3 regions of the Saccharopolyspora halophila genome follow, and region 2 is predicted to be linked to each of the others. Evidence: riboswitches for the same ligand, from Rfam matches in the RefSeq annotation. Region 2 holds a riboswitch; each other region holds the start of a gene.

Region 1 (7,364 bases), on a different contig from region 2:
CGAGAACCCGCGGCGGCGCAGGCTGAGTCCCCCACCTGAGACAGCGGCCCCACCGCATTCGGCAAGGACCCCTAAGGCCGCCCCGTGTGCGGCCGAAACCGCCGGAGCGGGTGGTCGATCCATCCGCTCCGGTCCCTCCCGCCGCCATCGCAACGATTTTCGCGCATCGAGGAGTAAGCGATCGTGACCACGACGGAGTCCACCGAAGGACCGGCCCCGCAGAGCCTGACCACCGCGGCGGCGCGCAAGCTGTCGACCACGACCAAGACCCAGCCGCAGATGCAGGGAACCAGCTCCCGCTGGCTGCTCCGGATGCTGCCCTGGGTGGATCTCGAATCGGGCACCTACCGGGTCAACCGCCGCCTGACCTACCAACCCGGGGACGGCCGGATCACCTTCACCAACACCGGCGAGAACGTGCGGGTCATACCGCAGGAGCTGCGCGAGCTGCCACCGCTGCGCGGCTTCGACGACGACTCGGCGCTGACGACCCTGGCCGAGCGATTCGTGCAACGTCGCTACGAGCCCGGCCAGGTGATCGCTCCGGCGGGCAGCCCGGAGGCCGAGGTGCTGCTCATCGCGCACGGCAAGGTCTCCCAGCTGGGCACCGGCGAGTACGGCGACAACACCCAGCTGGACGTGCTCGGCGATGGCGCCTTCTTCGGCGCAGGCGTGCTCACCGGGCGCGAATCCACCTGGGCCAGCACCTACAAGGCGATCACCCCGTGCATCGTGCTCGTGCTGGAACGTCACGCGTTGCAGCCGGTTCTGGACCAGTTCGACGGCCTGCGCGAGCATCTGAGCAGGAGCGAGCAGGCGCCGCCGCAGAACAAGCAGGGCGAGGCCGCGATCGACCTCGCCTCCGGGCACAGCGGGGAGTTCCCCCTGCCCGGCACCTACGTCGACTACGAGCTGGAACCCCGCGAGTACGAGCTCAGCGTCGCCCAGACCGTGCTGCGGGTGCACAGCCGCGTCGCCGACCTCTACAACCAGCCGATGAACCAGACCGAGCAGCAGCTGCGGCTGACCATCGAGGCGCTCCGGGAGCGCCAGGAGCACGAGATGCTCAACAATCCCGAGTTCGGGCTGCTGCACAACACCGACCTGCGGCAGCGGCTGCACACCCGGACCGGCCCGCCCACTCCCGACGACATGGACGAGCTGCTGTCCCGGCGGCGCAAGTCGCGCTTCTTCCTGGCGCATCCGCGCACCATCGCCGCGTTCGGCCGCGAGTGCACCAAGCGCGGGATCTACCCGCAGATCACCGCGGTGCAGGGGCATCCGGTGCAGTCGTGGCGCGGGGTACCGATCCTGCCTTGCGACAAGATCCCGGTCACCAAGTCCGGGACCAGTTCGATCCTGTGCATGCGCACCGGCGAGGACGATCACGGGGTGGTCGGCCTGCAGCAGACCGGCATCTCCGAGGAGTACCAGCCAGGACTGTCCGTGCGGTTCTCCGGGATCAGCGACCAGGCCGTGATCTCGTACCTGGTGAGCACCTACTTCTCCGCCGCGGTGCTGGTTCCCGACGCGCTCGGCGTTCTCGAACGGGTCGAAATCGCCCGCTGAACGAAAGGCAAAGCCGATGACCACGATCCAGCAACAGGACACCGACCCGGCCGAGGTCGCCTTCGCGGCCCTGTCCCGCTGCCGCGCTCTGGTCGAGCCCGCGCTGCGGGCAGCTGTGGACCGCCTTCCCGAGCGCATGCAGCAGGTGGCCGGCTACCACCTGGGGTGGCTCGACGAGCAGGGCAATCCGGTGCGCGGCGACCGGGGCAAGGCCATGCGGCCGGCGCTGGTGCTGCTCAGCGCCAGCGCCGTCGGAGGCGATCCGGCCACGGCGGCGCCCGCGGCGGTGGCGGTGGAGCTGGTGCACAACTTCTCGCTGCTGCACGACGACGTGATGGACGGCGACGTCACCCGCAGGCACCGGCCGACGGCGTGGACGGTCTTCGGCAGTTCCACGGCGATCCTGGCAGGCGACGCGCTGCTGATCCTGTCGGCCGACGTGCTGGCGGCGTCCCAGCACCGGGAGTCGGACACCGCGATCCGCACGCTCAACAGCGCGGTGTTGAGCCTGATCGATGGGCAGACCGAGGACATCGACTTCGAGGAGCGCGGCGATGTCGGCCCCGAGGAGTGCCAGCGGATGGCCCGCAACAAGACCGGCGCCCTGCTGGGCACCGCCTGCGCTCTCGGCGCGCTCTACGGCGGGGGATCGCCCGAGCAGGTCACCCGGCTGCGCGGTTTCGGGGAGCACCTCGGGCTCGCCTTCCAGCACGTGGACGATCTGCTGGGGATCTGGGGCGATCCGGCCACCACCGGCAAGCCGGTCTTCAACGACCTCCGGGTCCGGAAGAAGACCCTGCCGGTGGTCTCCGCGCTCAGCTCGGCGACCTCGGCGGGCCATCACCTCGCCACCCTGTACCAGCGAGATCGTTCGCTCAACGACGCCGAACTGGCCAGGGCCGCGGACCTCATCACCGAGGCGGGCGGGCAGGCCTTCAGCCGCCACCAGGCCGACAGCCTGCACGCGGCGGCGCTCAACGACCTGCGCTCGTGCCAACCGGAGCCCGAGGCGGCCGAGGAGCTGCGCGCCCTGTCCAAGCTGATCACCCGCAGAGATCGCTGATCAGGCGCGCTCGCGCCGAGCCGGGTTGCCGGTTCGGCGCGAGCGCGCGGATTCATCGGCGCCGGGACAGCAGTCCGATGACGCCCGCGACGACGGCCGCGACCACGAAGGACGTCAGCGCCGCGCTCATCCAGGTCGGCACCGCGAAACCCAGGGACGCGCGGAGATCGGTCCAGAAGGTGCTCCAGAAGCCGAGTTCTCCCGGGTTGATGAACTGGAACGCGGCGAAGCCGAGGAACCACGCGAAGAGCATGCCCCGGCGGGACGGGGCCTCGGCCGAGACGTCCCACTCCCGCCTGCGGGAGTTGCCGAAGTAGTCGACGGCCAGCACGCCGAACATCGGCACGAACACCGAGCCGATCAGCAGCAGGAAGTTGGAGAACTGCTCGATGTCGATGGTCAGCGCGCCGATGGTGCTGACCGCACCGACGATCAGGCTCAGCACTCGGCGATCGGTGCTGGGCCGCAGGTTCTGGATGGACACCGCGGTCGAGTACGTGTCGGCGAAGGACTGGTCGACCTCGCGCAGCACCAGCACCGCGAAGAAGACCACGCCGAGCGGCACCGCCAGCAGCGGGTCGAAGGCCTGATCGCCGTTCCAGGCCACCAACGCCAGCCCGAGCAGACCCAGCAGGTAGCAGGCGATCTGGGTGATCGAGTAACCCACGGTCGCCGCGGCGAAGGCTCCCTTGGCCGAGCGCGCGTGCCTCGAGTAGTCCGAGGCCACGGGCAGCCAGGACACCGCCACCGCCAGCGCGGCGTCCGCGCCGGGCCAGAAGCCCTCCCAGGAGCCCTCGTGCATGGCGGGCAGCGGGTGTCGCAGCAGCTGCGCGAAGAAGTAGGCCATCGCGATCAGCACCGCGATGCTCACGTAGCGCCGCAGGATGCGCAGCGCGCCCAGCGGACGCAGGGTCAGGGCGGTGGTGACGACGCCGCCGATCAGGACGTAGAGCCAGTGTGGGCCACCACCGAACAACGCCTCCGCGCCCTGGGCGATGACCAGCAGTTCGAACATCCCCCAGCCGACCAGCTGCAGGATGTTGAGCGCGGTCGGCACGTAGGACAGCCGGGTGCCGAACAACCCGCGCAGCAGCATCATCGACGGAGCGCCGGTCCGGGCGCCGGGGATGGCCGCGATGCCGACCATGATGCTGCCCAGCACCGTGCCGACCACGGTCGCGGTGATCGCCGCGGCCATGGACAGCTGGGGCACGCCCGCAGGCGCCAGCACGGCCAGCGCACCGGAGAAGCCCAGCAGGCTCACGCCCAGGTTGCCCCAGAACGCGCTCTGGTCCAGCACGCCAAGCGTTTTGGGCGCCGGTTCGTTCAGGGTGTGCGGTACTTCGGAACGTTCGGCGTCAACCGCCATCAACAGCTCCCTACGCCGGCATTATCCGGACAGGTTCGGCGGTCGGTGGCGCGCGATCTGCCACCCTCTCAGCCCGGTACGCCCGAGCTCCCGCGTCGATCAGTCGCGCTGACCCTACCCGAACGGGTGAGGCGCGGTTCAAGCCCGCTTGGCCGACCGCCGGCCCCGGGACAGCGGGCCGGGCAGGCACTATCACTCCGAACAGGGCGCCGGGCCCCCTGGTGACCACCGGAAATCTCTCTTCGCGAGGGATGGGAACGACCGGTCCGCGCGGTTAGAGTCCGGTTGGAGCACTTCGATGAAGAGGGATTGCGATGCGCCTGTTCCGCGACCGGGTGGCCGCTCGTGGCTGACCAGTTGAGCGTCCGGCTCGCCTACGGCGAGCGAGGCCTGCCGGTGGAGTTGCCGCGCGAGCGGACCACGGTCGTCGCGCCGCGGTTCCGCCCCGGCGCGCCCGACGAGTTCGAGCTGCTGCTGCGCGCGCTGCGCGAGCCGGTGGCAGGTCCTCCGCTGCGCGATCGCGTCCGGCCCGGTCAGCGCGTCGCGGTCTCGCTGTGCGACAGCACCCGTCCGCAACCGCGGCACCTGATGATCCCGGCGCTGCTCGCCGAGCTGGACGGCCTGATCCGGCTCGAGGACGTCGTCCTGCTGGTGGCCACGGGGACGCACCGCGCCAACACCGATGCCGAGCTGCGCGCGATGCTCGGCGACGAGATCGTCGATCGCGTTCGGGTGGTCAACCACGACGCCCGCGACGACTCATCGCTGGTCTGGCGCGGCGAGTTCGGCGACGGAGTTCCGGTGTGGCTCAACCGCGAATGGGTCGAGGCCGACGTCCGCATCACCACCGGCTTCGTCGAGCCGCACTTCTTCGCGGGGTTCAGCGGTGGCCCGAAGCTGGTCGCGCCCGGACTCGCCGGACTGGGGACCGTGCTCACGCTGCACGACGCGGCGCGCATCGCGCATCCCGACGCGACCTGGGGTGTCATCGAGGGAAACCCGGTGCACGACGACGTGCGCGCGATCGCCTCGGCCACCGGAGTCGATTTCGCCTTCGACGTCATCCTCAACCGCGATCACGAGATCATCGAGGCCTTCGGCGGGGACCTGCTGGCGATGCACCGCTCGGCGTGCGCGGCCGCGCAGCGGCTGGCGATGCAGCGAGTCCCGGAACCCTTCGACGTCGTGGTCACCACCAACTCCGGCTACCCGCTGGACCAGAACCTCTACCAGGCGGTCAAGGGCATGTCCGCGGCGGCGAAGGTGGTCAAACCCGGCGGGTTGATCATCTGCGCGGCCGAGTGCCGGGACGGGTTCCCCGATCACGGTTCGTTCCGCGAGGTGCTGGCCTCGGCGGAGTCCCCGCGAGGGCTGCTCGCCGACATCGAGGCCCGCGCCAACACCGTGCCGGACCAGTGGCAGGTCCAGATCCAGGCCAAGATCCAGAGCAAGGCCCGGGTCGCGGTGCACAGCGAGCACCTCGACCCGGAGCAGCTGCGCAGCGCGCACCTGGCGCACTGCCCCGACGTCGCGGAGGCCGTACTTGCCGAAGGCCCGAACGCGCGGGTGTGCGTGCTGCCCGAAGGACCGCAGACCATCCCGCACCTGTAGTGGAGAGGAGTGAGCCGTGACCGGATTGGACCGGCTGCGCGCGCGCATCGCCGAGGAGGAAGCCCTGGTGATCGCGTTCTCCGGAGGCGTGGACTCGGCACTGCTGGCAGGCGTGGCGCACGAGGTGCTCGGCGCCCGGATGCTCGCGGTCACCGCGGTCTCACCCAGCCTGGCGAGCGAGGAGCGCGCGCAGGCCAAGGAGTTCGCGCGCGAGCGCGGGATGCCGCACGTCGAGGTCTGCACCGACGAGGCCGAGCGGCCCGAGTACGCGGCCAACGACGGCAACCGCTGCTTCCACTGCAAGTCAGCGCTCTTCGACGCGCTGGAACCGCTGGCCGCCGCGCTGGGCGCGGGCATCGCGCTGGGCACCAACCTCGACGACCTCGGTGATCACCGACCGGGGCAGCGCGCCGCCGCGCAGCGCGGGGTGCTGGCCCCGATGGTCGACGCGGGGCTGAGCAAGGACGAGGTCCGCGCGGCCAGCGCGCAGCTGGGTCTGTCCACTGCGGACAAACCCGCGGCGGCGTGCCTGGCTTCTCGGGTGGCTTACGGCGATCCGGTGACCCCGGAGGTGCTCGCCCGCGTCGAGCGCGCCGAATCCGCCGTGCACGCACTGGGTTTCACCGTCTGCCGGGTGCGCGCGCACGCTCAAGGCACGGTCGCGCGCCTGGAGGTGCCCGCTGATCACATCGATCACGCCGCGTCCCGGCACGCCGAGCTCGACGACGCCGTTCGCGAGGCCGGTTTCGAGTTCTGCGCGCTGGATCTCGCGGGCTTCCAGAGCGGGCGGATGAACGTGCTGCTGGAACTCCTGCCCTCGAGGACGGCGTGATGAGCGGATTCACCGATCTCGGCTACGCGCGGGTCGACACCGACCGGGAATCCCGGCAGGGACTCCCCGAGGTCGTCTACGGCCCCGGCAAGCAGCCCGCGGAGATCACCGGCATCGTCACCGAACTGCTCGGCCGCAGCACCGGGCCCGTGCTGGTCACCAGAGTCGAGCCGGACGTGGCCGCGCAGGTGCGGGTTCCCGGCGGCACCTACGACGAGACGGCGCGGTTGCTGGTGTGGCGTCCGGCCGCGCCGGGATCGTTCCGGGTGTGCGTGGCCACCGCGGGCACCTCGGACTGGCCGGTCGCCGCCGAGAGCGAAGCCGTCGCCTCGGCGATCGGCCTGAGCACGACCGTGGTGCGCGACGTCGGCGTGGCCGGCATCCACCGGCTGATGGCCGCGCAGGACGACCTGGCGCAGGCCGATGCGGTGATCGTGGTCGCGGGAATGGAAGGCGCGCTGGCCAGCGCCGTGGGCGGGCTGGTGGCCTGCCCGGTGATCGCGGTTCCGACCTCGACCGGCTACGGCGCCGCGATGGAGGGCGTTACCGCCCTGCTGGCGATGCTCACCTCCTGCGCGGCGGGCCTGACCGTGGTCAACATCGACTCCGGTTTCTCGGCCGCGATGGCCGCGCACCGGCTGGCCGCGGTGGCGCACCGGTGATCCTCTGGATCAACCCGGCGACCGGGGTTTCCGGCGACATGCTGCTGGGCGCGCTGCTCGGGCTCGGCGCCCCGCTGGACCGGGTGCGCGCGGCGATCGAGAGCACCGGGCTGACCGGCTGGTCGCTCTCGGCCGAGCGCGTGCAGGTCGACGGGATCGCCGCGACCAAGGCCGTCGTCGAGGTCGACGACGACGCCACCGAGCGGCACGCGGGCGAACTCCTGGAGCGAGCGGGACGCGCCCCGGAACCGGTCGCAC
Region 2 (7,364 bases):
TTCTCCGTAGAGGTTCAGACCAATCCTACGGGTGCGCGCGCTGCGCTCTCCTCGAGTTCAACAACGCCCACGCCCCGGGTTCGAGGGAATACCGGCAAAATTGTGGTGCGCGACACCCTGCGTCAAGTGCAAGTGGCGCTAGTGTGCACGCACATCGGAGACTGACGTGATCACCGAGCGTCGGCGACCCGGGGCGTTGGTCCGGCGGACGCCTTCGGGCATGCTCGGCGGCCAGGCGGCATGTCGCCTCAGGGCAGGCGGCACGATCGGCGTTCGCAGGTTGCGGCGGCAGGAGGAACGGATGCTCGACACGACCGCGCCCGGCGGCGGTACGGACTCGCAGGGGCGTGCGCCTCGAGAGCCGAAGTACTGGGGGCTCAAGCAGCACCTGCTCGACCTCCTGCGGTCGATGCCGCCAGGAACCCCGATCCCGACCGAGCGCTCGCTCGCCTCCGAGTTCGACGTCTCCCGCACCACGGTGCGCCAGGCGCTGGCCGAGCTGACCGTCGAGGGCAGGCTGCTGCGGGTGCAGGGCAAGGGGACCTTCGTGGCCAAGCCCAAGGTCGCCCAGCGCCTGCAGCTGAGCAGCTACACCGAGGACATGCGCGCCCAGGGCCGCCAGCCCGCCTCGCGACTGCTCGCCGTCGTCGAGGAGGCCGCCGACGAGGAGCTCGCGGTGCTGCTGGGCACCAAGGCCGGTTCGGCCGTGCTGCGGCTGCGCAGGTTGCGGCTGGCCGACGGTGAGCCGATGGCCATCGAGACCACCCACCTGCCGCTGGGGCGCTTCCGCGGGCTCACCGCGAAGCTGGAGTCCGGCGGTTCGCTGTACGAGGTGCTGCGGGAGGGCTACGACCTCCAGCTCGGGCACGCCGAGGAGACCATCGAGACCGCGCTGGCCAGTCCGGAGGAAGCCGAGCTGCTCGGCGCCGACGTGGGTCTGCCGATGCTGCTGCTGTCCCGGCACTCCTTCGACGCCGAGGGAAATCCCGTGGAATGGGTGCGATCGATCTACCGCGGTGATCGCTACAAGTTCGTCGCGCGGCTCAACCCGCCGGACTGAGGCGGTTTCCGGCGCGGGCCCATCGCGCCGGAATATATCTGGCGAAAATTGTGAACAGCCACCGAATTTCCCGGTAAACGTGAAGTTTTCGGGGACGTTTCGGGCATATTGGGCTGAATGTTGGATGGTTTTTCCCAGAGGGATTTCGATACTGGATCGGCGACGGGATCTAGAGATCCAGGTCACATCTTAGGGAGATGCCAGATGACAAGCAGATTCGCGGCTCGTATGGCCGGAACCGTGCTCGCCACCGCAGGAACGGTCGTGGCCCTGACCATGCCGGCCACTGCCGCCCAGCAATCCCACGAACAGCCGGACACCATGTTGGGCGCGATGCAGCGCGACATGGGCCTGACCAAGGAACAGGCGCAGGAGCGCATCGCCAGGGACAACGCGGCGTCGCGCACCTCGCAGAACCTCGAGAACGAGCTCGCAGGCGCCTACGGCGGGTCCTACATCGACCAGGCGACCGGTGAGCTCGTCGTCGGCGTGACCGATGCGGCCAAGGCCGACGAGGTCCGCGCCGCCGGTGCCCGCGCCGAGCGGGTCACCTTCTCCGAAGACCGCCTCAACGGGATCGTGGAGCGGCTCAACGCCGCGCAGGAGCAGGCTCCCGAGGCGGTGACCGGCTGGCACGTCGATCCGCAGCAGAACGCGGTGGTCGTGACCGTCAAGCCGGGTTCCGCGCCCGAGGCGACCCGGTTCGCCGAGGCCAACGGTGCCGCCGCGGCGATCGATGTCGTCGAGTCCGCCGCGCAGCCGCGGACCTACGCGGACATCGTCGGCGGCAACGCCTACACCATCGACAACAGCGCCCGGTGCTCCATCGGCTTCGCGGTCAACGACGGGTTCGTGAGCGCGGGCCACTGCGGTGACGTCGGGTCGAGCACCTCCGGCCCGAGCGGCACCTTCGCCGGCTCGTCCTTCCCGGGCGACGACTACTCCTACGTCCGGACCGGCTCGGACGACACCCCGCAGCCGTACGTCAACACCTACGGCGGCCAGCGGGCCGTCACCGGTTCCTCCGAAGCCGCGGTCGGTGCGTCGATCTGCCGCTCCGGCTCCACCACCGGGTGGCACTGCGGCACGGTCGAGGCCAAGAACCAGACCGTGCGGTACTCCCAGGGCACCGTCTACGGCCTGACCCGGACGGACGTCTGCGCCGAGCCGGGCGACTCCGGTGGCTCGTTCATCTCGGGCAACCAGGCCCAGGGCATGACCTCGGGTGGTTCCGGTGACTGCACCTGGGGCGGCACCACCTACTTCCAGCCGGTCAACGAGGCACTCTCCGCCTACGGGCTCAGCCTCGTGACGCAGTGACGCGTCCCGTCCCCGCGGTGGTCGTGCGGGACTGACCGAACCCGGCACGCAGTCCGGCCGCGGCGCCGATGCGGCCACCCGCGCGGTCCCGCCGCACCGGACGACCCGTCCGAGACGACCCCCGGAGCCCTCGCTCCGGGGGTCGTCTCGCGTTCGCGGTCAGAGCAGGCGTTCGCGCAGCGCTGCCGCGGCGGCGCGCGGGTCCTCGGCCTCGGTGATGGCGCGGACGACGACGACGCGCTCGGCGCCCGCGGCGACGACCTCGTCCAGGTTGGTCGCGTCGATGCCGCCGATGGCGAACCAGGGGCGGCCGTGGCCCGCGTGCTCGGCCGCGTGGCGCACCAGCTCCAGGCCCGCGGCCTCGCGGCCGGGCTTGGTGGGGGTGGTCCAGGTCGGACCGGTGCAGAAGTAGTCCACGCCCGCTTCGGTAGCGGCCGCGTCGGCCTGGACGACGTCGTGCGTGGAGCGGCCGATCGCGACCTCGTCGCCGACCACCTTGCGGGCCTGCTCGACGGGCAGGTCGTCCTGCCCGAGGTGCAGCACGTCGGCTTCGGCGGCCAGCGCCACGTCCGCGCGGTCGTTGACCGCCAGCAGCGCGCCGTGCCGCACGCAGGCATCGGCCAGCACCTCGAGGGCGGCCAGTTCCTGCCGGGCTTCCAGCGGTGCCCCTTCCGGCCCCTTGTCCCGCAACTGGATGATGTCCACCCCGCCCGCGAGCGCCGCGTCGGCGAACTCCGCCAGGTCACCGCGCTCGGCGCGCGCGTCGGTGCACAAGTACACCCGAGCCTCGGCGAGCCGGCTCCGGATTCCAAACCCATCCATTCCAGGCATGCCCCAACCCTAGCCTTCCGCGCCGGTGGCTTCCGGCTCAGCGACCCCCAGCGCGTCGCAGGCGCGCTCCGGCCGGAGTGAGCGGGGAAACAGGCTGCTCGGTGACGGGTGATCTGCGGGCGGGTACCGTGGACGGCGGTGAGCACGGGAGCCCGGCTACCGGGCTGAGAGGGGGCGCAGGCCCCGACCGTCGAACCTGAACCGGGTCATGCCGGCGCAGGGAGCGTGGAGTGTCTGAACAGCGTATTGAGCACGTCGCCGTGGTGGGCGGGGGAGTCATCGGCCTGTCCATCGCTTGGCGGGCCGCCGCGGCCGGATATCGGGTGCGGCTGATCGACCCGGAGCCCGCGTCCGGCGCCTCGCACGTGGCGGGCGGGATGCTGGCGCCGCTGGCCGAGGCCTGGCCGGGCGAGGAAGAACTCCTGGAGCTGGGGTCGACGTCGTTGAACCGCTGGCCGGAGTTCGCCGACGAGCTGGCCCGCGCCGCCGGGCGCAGCTCCGGGCTGCGTCGCGAAGGCACCTTGATGGTCGGGGTGGACACCGCCGACCGCGCGGAGCTGGACAACGTCGCGGGCCACCTGTCCGACCTGGGCCGCAGCGTGAACCGGCTGACCGGCCGCCAGGTGCGCAAGCTGGAGCCGTCGCTGGGCCCCGCGGTGCGCGGGGGTCTCGACGTGCCCGGCGATCTCGCGGTGGACAACCGGGTCGCGCTGGACGCGTTGTGCGCGGCGGCCACCGCCGCCGGCGTGGAGCTCGTCCCGGCCAGGGCCACGCGCGTGCGGCCGGGCGCGGTCGAGCTCGAAGGAACCACCGTGGACTGCGATGTCGCGGTGATCTCCGCGGGCGCGCACTCCGGTCCGCTGCATCCCGCGCTGGGCGATCGAATCCGCCCGGTCAAGGGCGAGATCCTGCGGCTGTGCAGGCGCGCCACGGCGCTGCCGCCGCCGACCAGGACCGTGCGCGGTCCGGTGCACGGCCGACCGGCCTACCTGGTTCCGCGCGATGACGGGGGACTGGTGCTCGGGGCCACCCAGTACGAGGTCGGCTTCGACACCGAGGTCACCGTCGGCGGGGTCCGCGACCTGCTCGCCGACGCCGAAGCGGTGATGCCGGGGATCGCGGAGTACCAGCTGGTCGAGGCCACCGCGGGGCTGCGGCCCAGCACCGAGGACAACCTGCCGATCATCGGCAGCCTGGAGCCCGGAGTGCTGGCCGCGACCGGCCACCACCGCGGAGGTTTCCTGCTCACCCCGGTCACGGTGGACGCCGTGCTGGCGATGCTGCGCGGCGAAGAACCGGAACCGCTGATCAAGGCAACCGATCCGAGCCGATTCGGAGGACAGCAGTGAACGTCGTCATCAACGGCGACGCCAGGGAGGTCGCCGCCGACGCCACGCTCGCGTCGGTGCTGCAGGACTTCGGCGTCGCCGAACGCGGGGTCGCGGTGGCCGTGGACGGCGCGGTCGTGCCGCGCGCGTCGTGGCCGGACACCGCGCTGCGCCCCGGAGCCACCATCGAGGTCCTCACCGCAGTCCAAGGAGGGTGAACATGGACGACCCACTGGTGATCGCCGACCGCGAGTTCGGTTCGCGACTGATCACCGGGACCGGAGGGGCCGCCAACCTCTCGATCCTGGAGCGCGCGCTGATCGCCTCCGGTACCGAGCTGACCACGGTGGCCATGCGCCGCGTCGACGCCGAAGGCGGTACGGGCGTGTTCGACCTGCTGCGCAGGCACGGCATCGAGGCGCTGCCGAACACCGCGGGCTGCCGCACCGCCGCCGAAGCGGTGCTGACCGCGCAGCTGGCCAGGGAGGCGCTGGAGACCAACTGGATCAAGCTCGAGGTCGTCGCCGACGAGGACACGCTGCTGCCGGACCCGGTCGAGCTGCTCGACGCCGCCGAACAGCTCGTCGACCAGGGCTTCGTCGTGCTCGCCTACACCAACGACGACCCGGTGCTGGCTCTCAAGCTCGAAGAGGTCGGCTGCGCGGCGGTCATGCCGCTCGGCTCGCCGATCGGCACCGGCCTGGGCATCCGCAACCCGCACAACATCGAGATGATCGTCTCCCGGGCGTCGGTGCCGATCATCCTCGACGCGGGCATCGGCACCGCCTCCGACGCGGCGCTGGCGATGGAGCTCGGATGTTCGGCGGTGCTGCTGGCGACTGCGGTCACCAGGGCCCAGGATCCGGAGCGGATGGCGATCGCGATGCGCTCGGCCGTCGAGGGCGGCCGCCTCGCCTCCCAGGCCGGGCGGATCCCGCAGCGGTTCTGGGCGCAGGCCTCCAGCCCGGGCAAACCGATGGGCTGAGCAACCGGCGGGCTCAGCCGGAACCGGCCGGGCGGAAGGAGTGTTCCGCCCGGCCGGTCGTCGTGGACCGCTCGCCCCGGATCAGCGGATGTGCAGGCGTTCCGGGCGCAGGAACGTGATCGTGTAGCTCTTCCACGGGTTGGTCAGGCCGAACGCTTCGTCGATGGCCTGGCGGGCGTGCAGCGCGTTCTCGACCAGCGAGCTGGCCAGCAGCTCGGAGGCCACGGCACTGCCGGTGGGGATGTCCGGGATCTTGGCCGTGGGCTTGCCGCCCAGCAGGTCGTCCACCGCGCGGAGCGCGGGAACCGCGACCATGCGCTCCGCGGCGGGCCGGAAGGCGAGGGTCGACACGTCCTGGCGGAGCGCGTCGAGGGCGATCGCGGCGTTGCGGGTGGCGCGGTCGTCGTCGGTCTCCTCGCCGGTCCCGTCCAGCAGCGCGGGCATCCCCAGCAGGTCCTGGGTGCGACGCAGCGCCAGGACGTCGGCGGCCTGCAGGGCCGCGGGCAGGTCGGCGCCCTGACCGGAGGCGCGGACGCTGCGCATCAGCTCGGAGACCGCCCAGACCGTCGAGCGCACGGACCCGCGCACGTCGGGCAGGATGCTGCTGGGCAGCACCAGGTAGCTCACGTAGCCCACGCACAGCGCGATCGCCGCGCCGACCGCGGTGTTGGCCGCGAAGCTGATGCCCACGTTGACCAGCGGTCGATCCAGCACGAGGGCCTGGTCGATCACGGTGATCACGATCAGGCAGCCGAGCACCGCCTGCAGCTCGGCACGCAGCTTCGGCATGTTCAGCAGCATTCCGACGATCACCACCGGGATCAGCAGGTGGGTGAACGGCACCAGGGTGATCACCAGCGCCAGCGCGGTCACGCCGAGCACCGCGCCACCGGTGCGCTCCAGCGCGCCGGTCATGCTGTCCCGGGCCGCGGGCGCCAGCACCACGTACAGCGCGAGCAGCAGGCTCGACGCGGACGGGTCGCGCAGCAGCAGCACGATCACCATGCCGACCGCCACCGCGAGGGTGCAGCGCAGCGCGTGCCGGAACAGCGATGAGCGGAAGGACAGGTGGGCGCGAACGGCCGCGATCAACCGCTCCTTGCGCTGCCCGCCGTCCGGCGGCGGCACCGCGTCCTCGTCCCGGTGCACCACCGCGCCCCGGATGCGATCGAGGCCCTGGTTGAGCCCGCGCGCGGCGTCCGGGAGGTCCTGCCGCCCGCCGCGGGCGACGACCGCCTCGGCCGGATCGCGGCGAGCGACCATCGGCAGCCCGGTGCACGCGCGGGCGCGCACCGCGCGGGCCAGTTCGGCGGCCACCGCGTCTGCCTCGGCGACGATCGCGCGGAGCCGTTCGGCCTCGGTGCGGTCGCTCTGCTGCGCCTGCGCCAGCAGCGTCTCCCGGGCGGCGCGGAACCGGGCCGCGCCTGCCAGCACCTCACCGAGCCACTTCGCCGAGCCGTCGGCGCGCCACGCGGAAGCCGCGGACTCCAGCACGCCCGGACCGGGCTGCAGCAGCGTGCCCGCGACGGCTTGGCGGGTGGCGCGGCCCGGGTCGGACAGTCCCATCAGCATCCGCAGCAGCAGCGCGAACAGGCCGCCGATCACGGCAGCCGCGAGCAGCAGCGGGAAGGGCTCGTGGATGCCGATCCCGGTCGTGGTGGACACCAGCGTGGCCGCGGCGAGGACCTGTCCGCCGACGCGGTAGTGCTCGCCGAGCGCGGGCAGCATCCCGGTGCCGAACACGACCAGCGCCACCGCGGCGCCCGCCAGCAGTGGAACCCGGGTCAGCATCGGCCCGACCGCCATCATCAGCACCACTGCGGGCCCGAACCACATGAAC
Region 3 (7,364 bases), on a different contig from region 2:
TCAGGCCGTCGCGGCTTTCCCGGCTGGCACCGTTGGTGTAACCGTCGAAGATCATGTTGTTGGCCGCGAAGATCCGGCCCGGCTCGCCTTGCGGTACCGGCCGCCCGTCCTCGTCCAGGATCCGGACGGTGGTGCCGAACGGGGGCCTGCCCGCCGACGAGGGCGCGGCGCGCAGGTCGGAGGGCTGGGCGACGCTGACCCAGGAGACCTCGGTGGAGCCGTAGAGGTTGTAGAGCACCTGGCCGAAGGTGCGCTGGAATCGCGTGGCCAGGTCGGCGGGCAGGGCGGAGCCGCTGCTGGCCACGATGCGCAGCGAATCGAGCCGGTGCGCGGCGCGCTGCTCGTCGGGCAGGTCGAGGATGCGCTGCAGCATCACCGGCACCGCCCACATGGCGCCGACCCGGTTGCGCTCGATGGTGCGCAACGTGTCCTGCGGGTCGAACCGGCGGCGCAGCACCAGCGTCGCACCCAGCACGGCCGAGAGCTGGAATCCGGCCACGCCCCAGGTGTGGAACAGCGGCGCCTCGATCAGGACGCGCTCGCCCGCGCGCAGCGGGACCCGGGAGAAGATCGAGGCGGCGGGGGTCAGGCTCGGCGGATCCGGCCTGCGGGCGCCCTTCGGCGTGCCGGTGGTGCCGGAGGTGAGCACGATCAGCCGCGAGTGCCGCGGCGGCTTGTCGATGCCGCGCAGGGGAGTCTTGGCGATCAGGTGGTCGAGGGTGTCGTGCTCGGTGGTGGACTCCACCCAGCTCAGCACCACGTCCAGGTCGGCGGGCAGCTCGGGCAGGTGGTCGCCGAACTCCTCGTCGGTGACCAGCAGGTCGACGTTCTGCTCGCGGAGCACATCGCCGAGCTGCTTGGTGCTCAGCCCGACGTTGAGCAGCACCACGTCCACGCCCAGCTTGGCGGCGGCGACGACCACTTCGACGGTGCCGTGGTGGTTGCGGGCGAGCAAACCGATCCGGGTCCGGGCCGGGACCCGATCCCGCAGCGCCGTCGCCAGGCGGGTGGTCCGCTCGGACAGGTCGGCGTAGCTGAGCGCGCCCCGCTCGTCGATCACCGCCGGGCGGTCCGGGTGCCGGATCGCGCCGATGGCGAAGCCCAGCGGCACGGTGATGCCCCAGCGCCGGTAGGCCAGCGCCATGCGAGCCAGTTTGTCCGGCCGCACCGGACGCACCACACCCTGCCTGACTAGCACGTATGCCGCGTGCAACGCGGGGCCCGCGCTGCGTAGGAAGGTCTCGGACAACCGCCGCAGGACGCTCACTCGCTCACCTCTCGACATCCTTATCTACTCGCGAGTAAATAATGCCGGTGCGAGCCCGAGGTAACAAGACCGCGCGGCGGCTGCGGTGACGTAGCCCGCGTGGTCTAGTGCTCGGAAGCCGTGACCACGGCGTCCCGCAGGGCGGCGCGCAAGCGGCCGATCTCCAGCGGTGACATTACCGCGGTTTCGCCGGGCGGTGTGATGACCACCACCTGGCCCTGATCGACGAACACCGACATGTCACGTCGCCTGCCCGCGACGTCGCGGCAGCTGACGTGCCATTCGTTGGTTCCCACTGTCCAGCCTCCTAGGTGCCGTTCGCCTCGCTAGCGCGCTGATTGCGCGCTTCTCGAACGAGGGACGCACCGGGACCGGGCGCATGACGGCACGCCGCGGGATCGATCGCGAAGAATCGCGGTAGCGCCGACGGGACCCGGGCCCCGAAACGCTTCGGGGGCGATCCCCCCGTTGGGAGATCGCCCCCGAAGCAGCACCGTTAACCGGGCACACTCGTCTGCCGCAGCAGGTTGATCAGACCGGGCGAACCCGCAGACCGCCGCTCTCGGCGGAGAAGGTCACGGCGCCCTCGAAGTCGGCGATCGGCAGCTCGTCGCGGACCAGCCGGTGCAGCCCGTCCGAGGCCTCGGCCCGGATCTCGCGGGTGCTCACCGACTTCTCGGCCAGATCGGTGCCGCCGAACTGCACCTGCAGCTCGTCGCCCTGCACGGTGGCGCTCAGCCAGCCGCCGGGGATGGTCTGCTCGGTGCCCTCGTAGGACAGCGTCAGCTTGGCCGCGGCCGGCTCCTCGGCGCGCACCGCGATGTGCGACAGCGCCACACCCCGCTCGCCGGACTCACCGACCATCGCGATGACGTCGCGGGTGGCCTCGGCGGACAGGCCCTCGCCCGGCTTGGGCGTCAGGACCTGCACCTGCAGCTGGGCGGCCAGCCGGTAGGGCTGCCAGGAGCCCGCGCCGATCAGGTTGACCACGGCGGCGACCGACACGCCGTCGACCAGCCGGTCACTGCCCGGTGCGGGAGTGATCTCGATCGCCGGGACGTCGCGTTTTGCCAACAGGTCGCGCAGCGCCTTGGCGCGCAGACGGCTGTTGCGGTCGAAGCCGCGGGTGATCGCCACCGTCTGCGATCCGGCGGCCGCCGCTGCGGCCTCGGTCAGATCCGCCAGCGGGGCCCAGATCTGCGCCGGGTCCTCTTCGGGACGCTGACGGCGCGCGCGGGCGAAGCTCGGAGCATCGGTCGTCGTTTCCATCGCTTTCCAGGTTAGTCCGTCGAAAAGGGACGCTTTACCTGCCGATGGCCCTGACCGGGTGTGAGTTCGGTCGCCTTTCTTGATTCGGCGACGCGGACCCGGGGGCTTGCCGGCTGTTGCTAGGTTGGGACGCGACGCGGGGTGCCCGGCATGTCCTGGCTGAGAACAGACCCGTCGAACCTGACCTAGCTCGTACTAGCGGAGGGACGTCATCATCATGGCCCCCAATGTGCTGACCATCGCCGGTACCGACCCCAGCGGCGGTGCCGGAATTCAGGCGGACCTCAAGGCGTTCTCGGCCAACGGGGCCTACGGCATGTCGGTGATCACGGCGCTGGTCGCGCAGACCACGACCGGCGTGCGCCGGGTGCAGGAAGTGGCGCCCGACTTCGTCACCGATCAGCTGGTCACGCTGCTCGACGACGTCCGGGTGGACGCGGTCAAGATCGGCATGCTGGCCAACGCCGAGGTGATTCGCGCGGTGGTCGCCGTGCTGGACGACTACTCGCCGCGGCACGTGGTGCTGGACCCGGTGATGGTGGCCAAGAGCGGTGACCGCCTGCTGGCCCCGGAGGCCGTGGGGGCGCTGCGCGAGGAACTGCTGCCGCGGGTCGACCTGATCACGCCGAACCTCCCGGAGGCCGCCGACCTGCTCGGTGAGCCCGAGATCACCGAGTCCGGGCAGATGCCCGGCCAGGCCGAGCGGTTGGCCGCGCTGGGTGCCAAGCAGGTGCTGCTCAAGGGCGGGCACTTCCACGGGACCGACAGCGTCGACCTGCTGCACGGCGACGGGCGGTCCGAGTTCCTCGCCGGCGAGCGGATCGCCACCACCAACGATCACGGCACCGGGTGCACCCTCTCGGCGGCCATCGCGGCCCTGCGCCCGCAGCGGGCGGGCTGGCTCGAGGCCGTTGGCGAGGCCAAGCAGTACCTCACCGAAGCCCTCCGCGCCTCCGCTCGCCTCGACGTCGGTCACGGGCACGGCCCGGTGCACCACTTCCACTCCTGGTGGTGAGGGTCGAGCCCGCTTCGGGCTCGATCACCGCGGCGGTGCGGGTGGCGGTATCCGGCGCGTCGGAGATACCGCGATCCGATCCGGCATCGCGGGCGTTCGCGCGTGGCGTCGTTCGTCGACCGCGCAAGTTCACGAAGGAATCCGGGAGGACCGCAATGAGCAAGTTGCCCGATCCGCCTGCCGGCGGTTTCTGCGCCGAGGCGTGGCAGCACACCGCTCGGCTGCAGGACGCGATCCTGAAGCTGCCGTTCAACGAGGCGCTCACCGACGGGAGCCTCTCGCGCGACGTGTTCGCGTTCTACATCGTGCAGGACGCCCGGTACCTGGTCGGTTTCGCCCAGGCGCTGTCCGCGGCGGCGACCCGGTCCGATGATGCCGATGACGCGGCGTTCCTGGCGGGCGCGGCCAACGCGGCGCTGCTGGAGGAGCGGCGGCTGCACGCGGGTTACGTCGAGGAGTTCGGGCTGACCGAGGCCGAGACCGCCGGGATCGAGACCTCGCCGACCTGCCTGGGCTACACGTCGTACCTCAAGGCGTGCGCGCTCGCCGAGTCCTATCCGGTGCTGCTGGCCGCGATCCTGCCGTGCTTCTGGGTCTACCAGCACGTGGGCGCCACGATCCTGGAAGCCACCGGTGGCGCCGAGGGGCACCCGTACCAGGCGTGGATCAAGACCTACGCCGATGACGAGTTCGCCTCGGCGGTGCGGTCCGCGCGCGAGCTGGTGGACAAGGTCGCCGCGCGCTCGGACGAGGCGACCCGGGGCAAGATGCTCGAGGCGTTCACGCGCGCGACCGAGTTCGAGTGGATGTTCTGGCACAGCGCGTGGGTCAAGGAAACCTGGCCGACCGCTGAGTTCCTCGCCCGGTAGCAGATTTTGATCACGGGGAGTGATCGCCGAACTCCGCTCGAGCGAGATCGGTGATCACTCTCGGTTGATGTTTGACCACTGTACGAGTTGTGATTCGCCTCACTGTCGCTTGTGGATAACGATAACGGGACGGCGTAGCGATTTGCTGGGTGTGATGCTCTTCAACGGGCGGAACTTGCAGGTTAGATCCACTCCTATTTGGACGGAGTTCGGGGCGTTGGGCACTTCTCTCCTCATCGTGTTACTGGGCATGCTCGTGCCGGTGCTCGCGGCTGCGCCGTTCTACATCGCCGACCGGCGCGATGATCGTCGAAGGGGAGCTGAAACGTCTTCGTCCGCAACGGAGGGTGTTGGCGAGTCCGAGGGCGTTGGCGAACCCGACAGCGGCGAGGAGGCCGTGGATCCCGGCGGTGAACCGCGAACGGCTGAGCCGGACGAGGGATCCGGCTCAGCGGTCCACGAGATCCCGGCGGCGCGCGAAGCGGTCGAGGACGACGAACTCCCCGGCGTGATCCCGAACATCGCCGAGATCGCCGAGGCCGGGCACGCCGAGGTCCGCGCGTAGCAACCGCTCGGCGGCGCGGGGCGGCCGGCGATGCCAGGTGCGGAACACGTCGCCGGAGTTCCTTCGGCCACCGGCGACGCCGCGCGAGTTCGGGCGTTCCTAGCCGTAGATCGTCTTGGCCAGTGCGGCCTTGCCCTGCTGCAGTTCCCGCAGTGCGGCGGGCTTGTAGCCCCCGCCGGTGGGCGGCGCGGGAATCGAGAGGTCTTCGTTCAGCGTCCACCCGGAGCCGCGCTCGATCAGCGAGCGGTGCTTGTTGGCGTAGTAGTTCGAGCTGATCGACACCGCGACTCCGTCGGCACCGGTCGCGGCGGCCACCAGGTGCATGTGGAACCGGGTGGAGATCCACTTCTGGCCCGGCCCGGCGGGCAGGCCGTGGGCCATGATGTCCGAGAACGGGTAGAACCGGGCGCCCGGCAGATCGTGCTCGACCAGGGCGAAGATGTCCCGGTCGATGCGCGGGATGCCCTCGACGAAACCGACGCGCTCCGGGCTGACGCCCCAGCTGCGCAACGTGTCCAGCAGGAAACCGGCCAGCGCGTGCCCGGTGAGGTCCAGCATGTCCGACTGCATGCAGACCATGACCTCCGGCTTGTCCTCCTCTTCGCGGAAGAGGGCGGGCTCGATGCCGAAGAACAGGTCATCGCCCGTGGCCGAGGCGTTGACCAGCAAAGAGGCGGATGGCTCGTCGCGCACGTCGACGATCTCGAACTGCGCGGCCAGGCTGCGCAGCAGCGGTTGTGCTTCTTGGGCCACCGGCCACAGCCCCTGCCCGGTCATCACCGCGCGCCCGCCGGAGCGGCGTGCCGCCGCGACCGTGGCCGCCAGCAGGCCGATGTGGCGCGGCCAGATGCCGTTGATGAACCCGCCGCCGATCACGTGGAACAGATCCGCCGAGCTCGCCAGCTCGATGCCCGCGACCCATCGCGGCGCCAGGCCCGGGTTCTGGATCGCGTGCTGCACGTGCGCGGCGACCTCCCACGGACCGTCCTCCGGCGCGTCCCAGGACAGCCGCCAGAACGTGTCGGTGAATCGGACGCGCGGGTGCAGGTCGCCGAGCAGCACCTCGCTGGGGCCGGGATTGGGGCAATCCACCCATACTTCGCTTTCCGGTGCCACGCGGGCGAGGTGCTTCAGCCAGGTGGCCGCGATCAGTTCGTCCCCGTAGTTCGGGTTCCCGGTCGTGGCGACCAGGTAGATCCTGGACGGATTCTTCAAGAGTGGGGCTCCAGCCGTCGATTACCTGTCCCGGCAACGAACCTAGCAATCGGGTGACGTGGCCGGCCACGAACATCCGGCGCGCACGAGAGCGGCCCGACCCGTTCCGGGCCGGGCCGCTCTCGCGCGCTCGATCACTCCATGCGGCCGACCTCGGCCTTGATCCGTTCCAGGCGGCGCTTGGGCCGGTTGAACTTGGCCTGGTACCGGGTCTCGAACAGATCGGTCGGCAGGTCCGGCATCTCGACCTCTTCGGGCTCGCGCTGCTGCGGCGCGTTGACCGAGACCGGCTGCGTGGACTCGCCGCCGGTCTCCTCCTCGGTGCCCTCTTCCGGTCCGGCCGCGGCGTTCTCGGACGTCGAAGCGCTCGCGGTGGTGCCGCCGGTGGTCCGAGTGCTCGCAGCGGTCGTGGTGGCGGTCGTGGCGGCGGCCGGGGCCGAGGCCGCGTCCAGGGCGTGCCTGCCGCGCTGCGGCGAGCGCCCCTCGGCCGATCGCTTGTTGGCGCGGTTGAGCAGCGGCCAGAAGATCAGCGTCGCTGCGGCGAAACCGCAGAGGAACAGGACAAAGAGCAGCTCCACGTAGTCCTCCGATCAGTTCTGGCGCACGCCGGACGAGGTCTGGGATGCGCCGTTCGTGGTGTGCTCGGGCTCGATCGGAATGGTGTAGGTCTGCGCGTCCTCGCGCTGCTCGGGCAGCGTGACCTCCGGGAGGACGCCGTCCTTGGCACCCGCTCCGTTGCTCGCGTACTCGGCCTCGGCCTCCGCGGCTTCGGTGTCCGCCGCGTCGGTGCGCGCCGTTTCGGTGCCGGCCGCGCCGTTGGACGCCGCGCCCGTGGTTTCCGCCTCGGCGGTGCCCACCTCGATCTCCTGCAGCCGGCCGACCGAGGTGTCCAGCTTGTCCTTGGCGTCGCTCATCGCGGAAAGCACTTCGTTGCGCAGCTGATCGAGGTCGGCCTGCTTGGCGCGGATCTCCTCGAGGACCTCCAGCCGCATCCGCTCGGTCTCGGCGTCCCACTCGCTGCACTGCTTGCGGGTGTCGGCGATCAGCGCGTCGGCCTCTTCCTGGGCCTGGGTGAGCACCTTCTTGTACTCGCCGCGGATGTCCTGGCGCATCCGGTACTCGCGATTGCGCTGCTCGCTGAGCTTCTGCTCGTGCTCGCGCTGC

Evidence for each region. A riboswitch is a leader RNA that binds a small molecule or an ion and turns the genes downstream of it on or off. The one in region 2 is predicted to bind thiamine pyrophosphate.
Region 1: linked by a shared signal. The riboswitch ahead of ABD289_RS23255 (purine-cytosine permease family protein) and the one ahead of thiO (glycine oxidase ThiO) in region 2 are both predicted to bind thiamine pyrophosphate.
Region 3: linked by a shared signal. The riboswitch ahead of thiD (bifunctional hydroxymethylpyrimidine kinase/phosphomethylpyrimidine kinase) and the one ahead of thiO (glycine oxidase ThiO) in region 2 are both predicted to bind thiamine pyrophosphate.

What each region holds. Positions count from the first base shown of each region.
Region 1 covers NZ_BAAARA010000023.1:48,329-55,692, forward strand. The annotation lists gene ABD289_RS23245 (family 2B encapsulin nanocompartment shell protein) at 184-1,569, shown strand; gene ABD289_RS23250 (family 2 encapsulin nanocompartment cargo protein polyprenyl transferase) at 1,586-2,632, shown strand; gene ABD289_RS23255 (purine-cytosine permease family protein) at 2,685-4,001, opposite strand; TPP riboswitch at 3,992-4,105, opposite strand; gene larA (nickel-dependent lactate racemase) at 4,347-5,612, shown strand; gene larE (ATP-dependent sacrificial sulfur transferase LarE) at 5,629-6,444, shown strand; gene larB (nickel pincer cofactor biosynthesis protein LarB) at 6,444-7,106, shown strand; gene larC (nickel pincer cofactor biosynthesis protein LarC) at 7,103-7,364, shown strand, end outside.
Region 2 covers NZ_BAAARA010000003.1:135,534-142,897, forward strand. The annotation lists gene ABD289_RS05880 (GntR family transcriptional regulator) at 302-1,060, shown strand; gene ABD289_RS05885 (S1 family peptidase) at 1,265-2,380, shown strand; gene thiE (thiamine phosphate synthase) at 2,540-3,211, opposite strand; TPP riboswitch at 3,346-3,451, shown strand; gene thiO (glycine oxidase ThiO) at 3,442-4,560, shown strand; gene thiS (sulfur carrier protein ThiS) at 4,557-4,757, shown strand; gene thiG (thiazole synthase) at 4,760-5,524, shown strand; gene ABD289_RS05910 (FUSC family protein) at 5,606-7,364, opposite strand, start outside.
Region 3 covers NZ_BAAARA010000013.1:114,485-121,848, reverse strand. The annotation lists gene ABD289_RS18370 (AMP-binding protein) at 1-1,267, opposite strand, end outside; gene ABD289_RS18365 (hypothetical protein) at 1,372-1,563, opposite strand; gene ABD289_RS18360 (hypothetical protein) at 1,799-2,536, opposite strand; TPP riboswitch at 2,664-2,760, shown strand; gene thiD (bifunctional hydroxymethylpyrimidine kinase/phosphomethylpyrimidine kinase) at 2,754-3,551, shown strand; gene ABD289_RS18350 (TenA family protein) at 3,707-4,420, shown strand; gene ABD289_RS18345 (hypothetical protein) at 4,575-4,985, shown strand; gene ABD289_RS18340 (polysaccharide pyruvyl transferase family protein) at 5,085-6,200, opposite strand; gene ABD289_RS18335 (hypothetical protein) at 6,335-6,778, opposite strand; gene ABD289_RS18330 (DivIVA domain-containing protein) at 6,791-7,364, opposite strand, start outside.